DNA from 2 places in the Streptomyces sp. DSM 120436 genome. Region 2 is predicted to be linked to the other one. Evidence: riboswitches for the same ligand, from Rfam matches in the RefSeq annotation. Region 2 holds a riboswitch; the other holds the start of a gene.
What was found. A riboswitch is a leader RNA that binds a small molecule or an ion and turns the genes downstream of it on or off. The one in region 2 is predicted to bind glycine.
Positions count from the first base shown of each region.

Region 1: it holds a riboswitch for glycine, as region 2 does, so the genes downstream of both, gcvP (aminomethyl-transferring glycine dehydrogenase) here and gcvT (glycine cleavage system aminomethyltransferase GcvT) in region 2, are expected to answer to the same signal.

Region 1 covers NZ_JBSKBS010000002.1:942,191-948,079, reverse strand. Annotated here, with positions in the region: gene ACWH4W_RS26305 (MerR family transcriptional regulator) at 1-112, shown strand, start outside; gene ACWH4W_RS26300 (DNA polymerase IV) at 177-1,568, shown strand; gene ACWH4W_RS26295 (PRC-barrel domain-containing protein) at 2,371-2,745, opposite strand; glycine riboswitch at 2,859-2,954, shown strand; gene gcvP (aminomethyl-transferring glycine dehydrogenase) at 3,129-5,889, shown strand, end outside.
Region 2 covers NZ_JBSKBS010000001.1:2,819,032-2,824,920, reverse strand. Annotated here, with positions in the region: gene ACWH4W_RS12905 (enhanced serine sensitivity protein SseB C-terminal domain-containing protein) at 59-841, opposite strand; gene ACWH4W_RS12900 (enhanced serine sensitivity protein SseB) at 972-1,748, opposite strand; gene ACWH4W_RS12895 (AAA family ATPase) at 1,756-2,460, opposite strand; glycine riboswitch at 2,683-2,783, shown strand; glycine riboswitch at 2,784-2,907, shown strand; gene gcvT (glycine cleavage system aminomethyltransferase GcvT) at 2,981-4,099, shown strand; gene gcvH (glycine cleavage system protein GcvH) at 4,223-4,600, shown strand; gene glyA (serine hydroxymethyltransferase) at 4,615-5,874, shown strand.

The sequences.
Region 1 (5,889 bases), on a different contig from region 2:
CGTCGAGAGCGCGCTGTCGCAGCTCCACGGCGAGCGCGTCGACACGGGTGAGACCCTGATCGGCCACAACCCGATGGACGAGCTGGCCCGGCGCAGGAACCGGGCGGTCTGAGCCGGCGCCGCGCGGCGCCCACCCGACGAGCACGTTGTCAGTGGCGTAGGGCAGCATCGGGGACGTGAGATCCGCTCCCACGATCCTGCATCTCGACATGGATGCCTTCTACGCCTCGGTGGAGCAGGCGTCCAAACCGAGTCTGCGCGGCAAGGCCGTGATCGTGGGCGGGCTCGGACCCCGTGGCGTGGTCGCCACCGCCTCCTACGAGGCCCGCGTCTTCGGCGTCCGTTCCGCGATGCCCATGTCCCAGGCCCGCCGGCTCGCGCCGAACGCCGCGTACCTGGTGCCCCGGTTCGCGCTGTACCGCTCGATCAGCGACCAGGTGATGGCGCTGCTGCGGGCCCTGTCGCCCCTGGTGGAGCCGCTCAGCCTCGACGAGGCCTTCGTGGACCTGGAGGCCGGAGGCGCGGCGTGGGACGAGCGGTCGGCGCGGCTGGCCGGCGCGAAGCTGCGCGCCGACATCCGGGCGGTCACGGGGCTGACCGGCTCGGTGGGGCTCGCCGCCTCCAAGATGTTGGCGAAGATCGCGTCGGAGCAGGCGAAGCCGGACGGGCTGGTCGTGATCGAGCCCGGGACGGAGCGGGCGATGCTCGAACCGATGCCGGTGCGGGTCCTGCCGGGCGTGGGCCCCGCCACCGGTGACCATCTGCGGCGGGCGGGCATCCACACGGTCGGCGAGATCGCCGAGGCGGGCGAGGACGAACTGGTGCGGCTGCTGGGCAAGGCCCACGGGCACACGCTGTACGCGATGGCGCTGGCCCGCGACGACCGGCCCGTCGTCGCCGAGCGGGAGACGAAGTCGGTGTCCGTCGAGGACACCTACGACGTGGACATCCACGACCGGGTGCGGGTCGGACTGGAGGTCAAGCGGCTCGCCGACCGCTGCGTGCGCCGGCTGCGCGGCGCGGGACTCTCCGGACGCACCATCGTCCTGAAGGTGCGGCGGTACGACTTCTCGACGCTGACCCGGTCAGAAACGCTGCGGGGCCCCACCGACGACCCGGCGGTCGTCCGGGAGGCGGCGGCACGGCTGCTGGACTCGGTGGACACCACGGGCGGCGTACGGCTCCTCGGCGTCGGGGTCAGCGGGCTGGCCGACTACACGCAGGAGGACCTGTTCGCCCAGGCGGCGGGCACCACGGGCGCGGGGGAGGAGGCACCGGAGGGCGAGGAGCCCGAGGCCGCGCCCGAGACGCGCCCGGAGACCCCCGCCGAGCGGCACTGGCCCGCCGGACACGACGTCCGGCACGCGGAGTACGGGCACGGGTGGGTGCAGGGCAGCGGGCTGGGCCGGGTGACCGTCCGCTTCGAGACACCCGGCTCGGCGCCGGGCCGCGTGAAGACGTTCCGGGGCGACGATCCGGCATTGGAACCGGCGGATCCGCTGCCGCTGGTGGAGGGGCCACCGGGTGTGGCCGAGGCGGCGGGGGTGGCGGAGGCGCAGTCGCCGTGACGGTCACGGTGGGGCCGGCGGCTGGGGTGCGGGATGGGTGACGGTCGCGGGGAGGCGGCAAGGTGCGGTCCGTGAGCTGGGCGAGTCCACCACCGCTGGCGGAAGGGGCGGAGGCGCAGTCGCCGTGACGGTCACGGTGGGGCCGGCGGCTGGGGTGCGGGATGGGTGACGGTCGCGGGGAGGCGGCAAGGTGCGGTCCGTGAGCTGGGCGAGTCCACCACCGCTGGCGGAAGGGGCGGAGGCGCAGTCGCCGTGACGGTCACGGTGGGGCCGGCGGCTGGGGTGCGGGATGGGTGACGGTCGCCGGGAGACGGCAATTCGTGGCCCGTGGGCTGGACGGGTCCGCTGCGGCTCGTGGAAGGGCCGCCGCGCGTGGCCGAGGGGACGGGGCGCGGTTGCCGGTGACGTTCGCGGTTCACCGGGTCGTGCCCCCGAGGGAGCGGGGTCCGGTGCGCCGGGCGCTTGGATGGAGGGGGCCGTGACGGTCGGGGGGCGGCTGCCGGCGTCTGTGGCCCCGGCCCGGGTGCATCCGGTGCCGCCGGCCCGAGGGAGCGCCGGGCGTGACCGAGGCGGGGGCCTAGTCGCCGTGCCGCTCGCGGTCAGGGGCCGCGCTTCCTGAGGATGCGCGGCCCGGCGAGCCCCGCGGCCGGGGCGGTGGGCCCCGGCTCGTGGCGGTGGCGTGGGAGCCGGACACACACGGCCCCGGTGCTTCCGGCCGCATCCGTGGCCCGGCCGGGTGAGGGGAGCCGGGGCTCCGGGCCGGCCCGGCACAGGGTTCACGGGACCGCCGCCCCCGGTGGCGTCAACCGCGTTCCTCCTGGCCCGCCAGCTTGCCGAAGTCGCGGTCGGGGAGCGGGGGAGGGGAGCCCACGTCCAGGCCGTAGTGGTGGTAGAGCTGGAGCTCCTGCTCCGGGGACAGGTGGCGGCCGACGCCGAAGTCGGGGGCGTCCTTGATGAGGGACCGTTCGAACGGCACGTGCAGCGCCCCGTCGATCAGCTCGCTGGGTTCCAGGGGCACGAAGGCGTCCCGGCTGAACAGGCCGGTGCGTATCGCGGCCCATTCGGGCACGCCGGTGGCGTCGTCGAGGTAGACCTCGTCGATCGTGCCGATCCGGGTGCCGTTGCGGTCGTACGCCTTGCGGCCGATGAGGTGACGCGGGTCGATGTCGGTCTGCACGGGCCCTCCACTCGACGCGAACTCATGCGATAGCACAACAAAAAGGCACAATCGGCGGAACGGCCACTCGAAAGTACGGGTCGGGGCCCCGCTGGTACGCTGGCAACGGCCGCTGACCCCGTGCGGGAGAGTCCTCCAGGCACCACCGGAGGCGCCGAAGGAGCAAATCCTCCCCGGAATCTCTCAGGCACACGTACCGCACGGACGAGGTCACTCTGGAAAGCAGGGCGGGTGTCGACGGCTTCCGCTCTCACCGACGGTGAAAACCGGACCGCCCGCGGCGTCCCGGTGAAACTCTCAGGTTGAGATGACAGAGGGGGAGGCCGTCCGGGCACCTGCGCCGTGGTGCCCCTCGAAGGTCGTCGGACCAGGAGGCCTCCTCAATGACTGCCCCCCGTACCCCGCTCTCCGAGCTCGAACAGGGAATCCCCTTCGAGCAGCGCCACATCGGCCCCGATCACGAGGCCCGGGCGAAGATGCTGGCCCAGGTGGGCTACGGCTCGCTCGACGAGCTGACCGCCGCCGCCGTGCCCGACGTGATCAAGAACGCCGACGCGCTGGACCTGCCCGGCGCCCGGAGCGAGGCCGAGGTGCTCGCCGAGCTGCGCGCCCTCGCCGGCCGCAACCAGGTGCTCGGCTCCATGATCGGCCTGGGCTACTACGGCACCTTCACCCCGCCCGTCATCCTGCGCAACGTGATGGAGAACCCCGCCTGGTACACGGCCTACACGCCGTACCAGCCGGAGATCTCGCAGGGCCGGCTCGAGGCGCTGCTGAACTTCCAGACGATGGTCGCCGACCTCACCGGTCTGCCCACCTCCGGCGCCTCCCTGCTCGACGAGGGCACGGCCGCCGCCGAGGCGATGGCGCTGTCCCGGCGCATGGGGAAGAACAAGAAGGGCCTGTTCCTGGTCGACGCGGACGCCCTGCCGCAGACCATCGCCGTGATCGAGACCCGCGCCGAGCCGACCGGCGTGGAGGTCGTCGTCGCCGACCTGGCCGACGGCATCCCCGCCGAGCTCGACGGCCGTGAGATCAACGGCGTCCTGATCCAGTACCCGGGTGCCTCCGGTGCCGTCCGGGACATCAAGCCGGTCATCGACCAGGCGCACGAGCGGGGCGCGCTCGTCACCGTCGCCGCCGACCTGCTCGCCCTCACCCTGCTGAAGTCCCCCGGCGAGCTGGGCGCGGACATCGCGGTCGGCACCACGCAGCGCTTCGGCGTCCCGATGGGCTTCGGCGGACCGCACGCCGGCTACATGGCCGTCCAGGAGAAGATGGCCCGAAGCCTGCCCGGTCGCCTCGTCGGCGTCTCCGTCGACGCCGACGGCGACAAGGCGTACCGTCTGGCGCTGCAGACGCGCGAGCAGCACATCCGCCGCGAGAAGGCCACCAGCAACATCTGCACCGCGCAGGTGCTGCTCGCCGTCATGGCCGGCATGTACGCCGTCCACCACGGCCCCGACGGCCTGCGGACCATCGCCCGCCGGACCCACCGCTACGCCGCGATCCTCGCCGAGGGGCTGCGCTCCGGCGGCGCCGAGGTCGTCCACGGCTCCTACTTCGACACCCTCACCGTGCGGGTCGCCGGGCGGGCCGCCGAGGTCGTCGCCGCCGCCCGCGACCGCGGTGTGAACCTGCGTCTCGTCGACGCCGACACCGTCTCCGTCGCCTGTGACGAGACCACCACCCGCGACCAGCTCACCGCCGTGTGGCGCGCCTTCGGCGTCGAGGCCGACGTCGAGGCCCTGGACGCCGCCGCGCGGGACGCCCTTCCGGACGCGCTGCTGCGCTCCGACGAGTTCCTGACCCACCCGGTCTTCCACCAGCACCGCTCCGAGACGGCCATGCTGCGTTACCTGCGCCGCCTCGCCGACCGCGACTACGCGCTGGACCGCGGCATGATCCCGCTGGGCTCCTGCACCATGAAGCTCAACGCGACCACCGAGATGGAGCCGGTCACCTGGCCCGAGTTCGGACAGCTGCACCCCTTCGCGCCCGCCGAGCAGGCCGCCGGGTACCTCACGCTCATCCGTGAGCTGGAGGAGCGGCTCGCCGAGGTCACCGGCTACGACAAGGTGTCCCTCCAGCCCAACGCCGGGTCCCAGGGCGAGCTGGCCGGACTGCTCGCCGTCCGCGGCTACCACCGCGCCAACGGCGACGATCAGCGCACGGTCTGCCTCATCCCGTCCTCCGCGCACGGCACCAACGCGGCCAGCGCGGTCATGGCCGGCATGAAGGTCGTCGTCGTCAAGACCGCCGACGACGGCGAGGTCGACGTCGAGGACCTGCGCGCCAAGATCGAGCAGTACCGCGACCAGCTGGCGGTACTGATGATCACCTACCCGTCGACGCACGGCGTGTTCGAGGAGCACGTCGCCGACATCTGCGCGGCGGTGCACGAGGCGGGCGGCCAGGTCTACGTGGACGGCGCCAACCTCAACGCCCTGGTCGGCCTGGCCAAGCCGGGCCACTTCGGCGGCGACGTCTCGCACCTGAACCTGCACAAGACGTTCTGCATCCCGCACGGCGGCGGCGGCCCCGGCGTCGGCCCGGTCGGCGTCCGCGCGCACCTGGCGCCGTACCTGCCGAACCACCCGATGCAGCCCGAGGCGGGGCCGGAGACCGGGGTCGGCCCGATCTCGGCGGCGCCCTGGGGCTCGGCGGGCATCCTGCCCATCTCCTGGGCGTACGTCCGGCTCATGGGCGGCGAGGGCCTCAAGCGGGCCACGCAGGTGGCGGTGCTCAGCGCCAACTACATCGCCAAGCGCCTGGAGCCGCACTACCCGGTGCTCTACACCGGCCCCGGCGGGCTGGTGGCGCACGAGTGCATCATCGACCTGCGTCCGCTGACCAAGGCGACCGGCGTCAGCGTGGACGACGTGGCCAAGCGGCTGATCGACTACGGCTTCCACGCGCCGACGATGTCCTTCCCGGTGGCCGGGACGCTGATGATCGAACCGACCGAGTCCGAGGACCTGGCCGAACTGGACCGGTTCTGCGAGACGATGATCGCCATCCGCGCGGAGATCGAGAAGGTCGGCTCGGGCGCGTGGCCCGCCGAGGACAACCCGCTGCGCAACGCCCCGCACACCGCCGCCGCGCTCGGCGGGGAGTGGGAGCACGCGTACAGCCGCGAGGAGG
Region 2 (5,889 bases):
GCGCGAGAGCCCCCGGCGGCGGGTCGGCCGCGCCGGGGGCTCTGGGAGGACGTACCGGTCAGAGGCGGTGCGCGGGCGGATAGCCGTAGCCCGCGGCGGGCGCCGGGGCGTGCGCCTCGCGGTCGTAGAAGGGGCGCGCGTTGACGCGCAGCCACATCGCCACCGGGTCGTGTTCGTCGGCCAGGGCGACGGTGGAGACGGGCAGCCCGTCGGGCACGGCGGGCAGGGACTGCCGCATCATCGCCCGCACCGACTCCACGGCGGGCGGCGAGGTGTCGTACACGTCCAGGCCGATGGCGAGGTACGGGGCGCCCAGCGCGGGCTGCACCCAGGCGCGGCGCAGCGCGCGCACGGCCGGGGTGCGGTGGGCGTTCTGCGCGAGGAGGGCGTAGAACTGCGGGATCTCGATGGCCGGCTCGGACAGCCGCAGCGGTCCGGCGGGCTGCTGGTCGAGGCCGCCGGCGATACGGCGCAGATCCAGCCAGGGGATGCCGACGCCCCCGCCGGGCGCGTGCGGATTGAGCCAGAGACCGTGGCGGTCCGGGTAGAGGGCACGGGCCACCTCCAGCCCGTCGACCACCTCGTACGAGCGGTTCCAGCCGCTCGCGGACAGCTCCTGGGCGGAGGTCACGCAGGGCGCGTAGCCGTGTCCTTCGACCTCCATGGTCCCGTACTGGGCGTCGGGCGAGCCGGCCTGGCCGTGCCAGAGCAGCATCCAGACCCGGCCGGACGAGGGGGTGGCGAGGGCGCGCAGCAAGGCCTCGTAGGCGTCGTAACGCCCGGGCGTCACCTGGCGCAGCATGTGCTCGACCTGTCCGGCCGCCGCGGTGCCAGCGCTCACTTGTATCGCCCCTCCGTACAACACCCAGCCGGCCAATGTCCCCTAGCTTAAGCCGACGGCCTCCGCCGGTCTGCGGTCCGTGCGCGGAAGGCGGGGAGCGGTCGGTGCGCGGAAGGCGGGGAGCGGCGCGTCAGGCCCGCTGGTAGAAGGGGCGGACCTTGGCGCGCAGCCAGTCGGCGACCGGGTCCTGGGCCACGTCGAGGACGATGAGGTTGACCGGCCAGCGGGCGGGGCTGCGGCCCAGGGCCCGGCCGAGGGCGTCCAGCGGCAGCGACCGGGGGTCGCCCTCCCAGTGCAGCAGTTCCACGCCGACGAACAGCACCGGGTCGGCCGTCTCGATGGCGGCGAGGCAGCGGCGGGCGGTCGCCACCACGCCGAGGGAGTCGAACTCCTGCGAGGCCGCGGCGAGGAAGTCCACCGGGTCGTCCTGCCAGTCGGGCTCGAACAGCCGGACCCGGCCGCCGCCCGACGGGCCGTCCAGCGGGGAGCGGCCGGCCCGGCACAGGTCGGCCACCGCGGCCGGCGGGAGCGGGACGGCGACCGTGCCGCCCGGGTTGACCACGATGCCGGCCTGCGGGGGCAGCCCGCGGGCGAACTCCACGGCGGGCGCGACGGTGCAGCCCATGTGGGAGCCGACGACCTGGCGGAACTGCTCCTCGGAGCTGAAGACCGGCACGTACGCCTGGCCGTCCAGTTCCATGGTGGGCAGGTCGAGGGGGCCGCTGTGCGGGCCGCCGCCGCTTGGCAGCGGCACCCACAGGAAGCTGCGGCCGAGCACCTCGACGATCCGGGGGCCCGCCGAGGGGACGCCCAGGGAGGCGGAGAGCGCCTCCTCCAGTTCGTTGCCGGGCCACCCGCCGTGCGGGTGGAAGTGCGTCCGGTCCGGGATGTCCGCCGGGAAGTCCATCTGTCGCCTACCGCCTGCCTGGTGCCACTGCTGTGGCGGAAAGGCTAACCGGTTCCCCGGTGAAGCCGATCCGGCGCAGGGCGTTCGCGGCGTCCCGGTCGACGAGCACCGCCGACGCGCAGCCCTCCGGCACCCGGCCGGCCTCCACCGCGTCCAGCAGCCGGCCGCACGCCGTGCGGTGCCGGCGGAAGGCGTACCGCGAGACGCCCCGGCCCCGCTCCAGCTGGCCGGCCAGGGCCTCCTGGGGCGTGACGTCCAGCAGCAGCAGGTGCAGCGCGGCCCCGCGGCGCCGGGCCTCGCGGGCCAGCCAGCGCCGGACCCAGGTCTGTGTGCCGCAGTCGTGCACGACGACCGGCCGGCCGGAGCGCAGCGCGCGGCGCAGCCCCGCGTAGTGGGCGAGCCGGACCAGCGGGCGGTACACCGCGTACGGCAGCGGGCGGGGCATGCGGCGGTCCCAGCGGTCGCGGGCGTCCTGGGAGTCGACGCGGGCGCCGCGCACCGTGCGCCGCATCAGCGTGGACTTGCCGCTGCCGGGCAGTCCGGTGACGACGACGAGGTCGCGGGGGCCGAAGAGCAGGGCGCGCGGGCTGCGGCCGGAGCGCTCGCGCAGGTCCTGGACGAGCGGGGCGGGCGCCGCGCCGCCGGCCCCGTCCGCGTGCTGCCGCGGCAGCGCGACGCCTGTGGTGCCGGCGTGCGCCGTGGGCCTGTTCACCGTGGTCGTCCTCCCCTGGGGCCGGATAAGGGGTCCGATCCCCGCCGTGTGTAAAGAGAAGGTAATGCCAGGTCGCTCTCGGTTCCGTGTTCTTCCCGATACAGGCCTGTCACAGCTCCCTGTGACCGAGCCTGCACGAACGGTGCACCCCCGGCAAGGGTCCCCCTGCCGGTGTCCGGCGATGCGTGCAATGATGTGCGCGCCAACTGCATACCGGCCGTTTGAATCCGCGCGGGAGAGTCCCCGGCACCGTGTGCCGCCGGGGCGCCGAAGGAGCAAGTCCCTCCCTTGAATCTCTCAGGCACCGTTACCGCGCGGGCGAGGCACATCTGAAAAGCGGGCCGCCGTCGCAGTGCTCCGGTGGCTCCACCCAAGGTGCAAGTCCTGACCGCCGTACCACCGGTGGTCATGGCGAACCTCTCAGGTTCCGATGACAGATGGGGAGGAAACGTCCTCGCCTTCCCCCACGCTCGAATGAACTCGCGCGGGAGGGACCCCCATCGCCTTGGGAGACCGACCGATGAGCAGTAACGAACCCCGCCGCACCGCGCTCGATGCCCTGCACCGGTCGCTCGGCGCGACGATGACCGACTTCGCCGGCTGGGACATGCCCCTGCGCTACGGCTCCGAGCGCGACGAGCACAACGCCGTGCGCTCCAGGGCCGGCCTCTTCGACCTCTCGCACATGGGCGAGATCACGGTCACCGGCCCGCAGGCCGCCGCGCTGCTGGACTTCGCGCTGGTCGGCAACATCTCGGGCGTGAAGCCGGGCCGCGCCCGCTACACGATGATCTGCCGCGAGGACGGCGGCATCCTGGACGACCTGATCGTCTACCGGCTCGGTGAGACCGAGTACCTGGTCGTGGCCAACGCCTCCAACGCCCAGGTGGTGCTGGACGCGCTGACCGAGCGGGCCGCGGGCTTCGACGCCGAGGTGCGCGACGACCGTGACGCCTACGCGCTGCTGGCCGTGCAGGGCCCCGAGTCCCCGGCGATCCTCAAGAGCCTGACCGACGCCGACCTGGACGGCCTGAAGTACTACGCCGGCCTGCCGGGCACCGTGGCCAAGATCCCCGCGCTCATCGCCCGCACCGGCTACACCGGCGAGGACGGCTTCGAGCTGTTCGTGAAGCCGGAGCGCGCCGTGGAGCTGTGGCAGGCGCTGACCGAGGCGGGCGAGGGTCACGGGCTGGTCCCGTGCGGCCTGTCCTGCCGGGACACGCTCCGCCTGGAGGCGGGCATGCCGCTGTACGGCAACGAGCTGAGCACCTCCCTCACGCCCTTCGACGCCGGTCTGGGCCGGGTGGTGAAGTTCGAGAAGGAGGGCGACTTCGTGGGCCGCGCCGCCCTCGCCGAGGCGGCCGGGCGCGCCGCGCAGAACCCGCCCCGCGTCCTGGTCGGCCTGGTGGCGCACGGCCGCCGGGTGCCGCGCGCCGGGTACGCGGTGGTGGCCGGCGGCGAGGTGATCGGCGAGGTCACCTCCGGCGCCCCCTCCCCCACCCTGGGCAAGCCGATCGCCATGGCCTACGTCGACGCGAGCCACGCCGAGCCGGGCGCCGAGGGCGTCGGTGTGGACATCCGCGGCAGCCACGAGCCGTACGACGTCGTGGCGCTGCCGTTCTACAAGCGGCGGAAGTGACACCGTCGTAGACGGCCCCCGGGCCGTCCCCGCGCGTCCGCGGGCCGGGCGCCCCACCCGTCCGGCCGCGTCCCGCGCCGTCCCCGTCATCAGCAGTTTCCCGCGTACAGGAGAATTCCAGCCATGAGCAACCCCCAGCAGCTGCGCTACAGCAAGGAGCACGAGTGGCTGTCGGCCGCCGAGGACGGCGTGTCGACGGTCGGCATCACGGAGCACGCGGCAAACGCGCTCGGCGACGTGGTCTTCGTCCAGCTCCCCGAGGTCGGTGACACGGTGAGCGCGGGCGAGACCTGCGGCGAGCTGGAGTCCACCAAGTCGGTCAGCGACCTGTACTCCCCCGTCTCCGGCGAGGTCACCGAGATCAACGAGGACGTGGTGAACGACCCGGCGCTGGTCAACTCGGCCCCCCTCGAGGGCGGCTGGCTGTTCAAGGTGCGGGTCACCGACGAACCGGCCGACCTGCTGTCCGCCGCCGAGTACGACGCGTTCATCGCGGGCTGAGGAGCCGTAGCCGCATGTCGCTTCTGAACACGTCCCTGCACGAGCTCGACCCGGCGGTGGCCGCCGCGGTCGACGCCGAGCTGCACCGGCAGCAGTCCACCCTCGAGATGATCGCCTCGGAGAACTTCGCCCCGGTCGCGGTCATGGAGGCCCAGGGCTCGGTCCTCACCAACAAGTACGCCGAGGGCTACCCCGGCCGCCGCTACTACGGCGGCTGCGAGCACGTCGACGTGATCGAGCAGATCGCCATCGACCGGGTGAAGGAGCTGTTCGGCGCCGAGCACGCCAACGTCCAGCCGCACTCGGGCGCCCAGGCCAACGCTGCCGCGATGTTCGCGCTGCTCAAGCCGGGTGACACGATCATGGGTCTGAACCTCGCGCACGGCGGGCACCTGACCCACGGCATGAAGATCAACTTCTCCGGCAAGCTCTACGACGTGGTCGCCTACCACGTGGGCGACGACGGCCGGGTCGACATGGCCGAGGTCGAGCGGCTGGCCAAGGAGAGCAAGCCGAAGCTGATCGTGGCCGGCTGGTCGGCGTACCCGCGTCAGCTCGACTTCGCCGCGTTCCGCCGGATCGCGGACGAGGTCGGCGCGTACCTGATGGTCGACATGGCGCACTTCGCCGGTCTGGTCGCCGCGGGCCTGCACCCCAACCCGGTGCCGCACGCCCACGTGGTGACCACCACCACGCACAAGACCCTGGGCGGTCCGCGCGGCGGTGTGATCCTCTCGACGGCCGAGCTGGCCAAGAAGATCAACTCCGCGGTGTTCCCGGGCCAGCAGGGCGGCCCCCTGGAGCACGTGGTCGCCGCCAAGGCGGTCGCCTTCAAGGTCGCCGCGAGCGAGGAGTTCAAGGAGCGCCAGCGCCGCACCCTGGAGGGCGCCCGCATCCTGGCCGAGCGTCTGGTGCAGGGCGACGCGAAGGCCGCGGGCGTCGACGTGCTGTCCGGCGGCACGGACGTGCACCTGGTCCTGGTGGACCTGCGGAACTCGGAGCTGGACGGGCAGCAGGCCGAGGACCGGCTGCACGAGGTCGGGATCACGGTCAACCGCAACGCGGTCCCGAACGACCCGCGCCCGCCGATGGTCACCTCGGGTCTGCGCATCGGCACGCCCGCCCTCGCCACCCGCGGCTTCACGGCCGAGGACTTCGCCGAGGTCGCGGACGTGATCGCCGAGGCGCTGAAGCCGTCCTACGACGCCGAGGCGCTGCGGGGCCGGGTCGCGGCGCTGGCCGCGAAGCACCCGCTGTACCCCGGTCTGCGGTAACTTCATCCGCTTTTT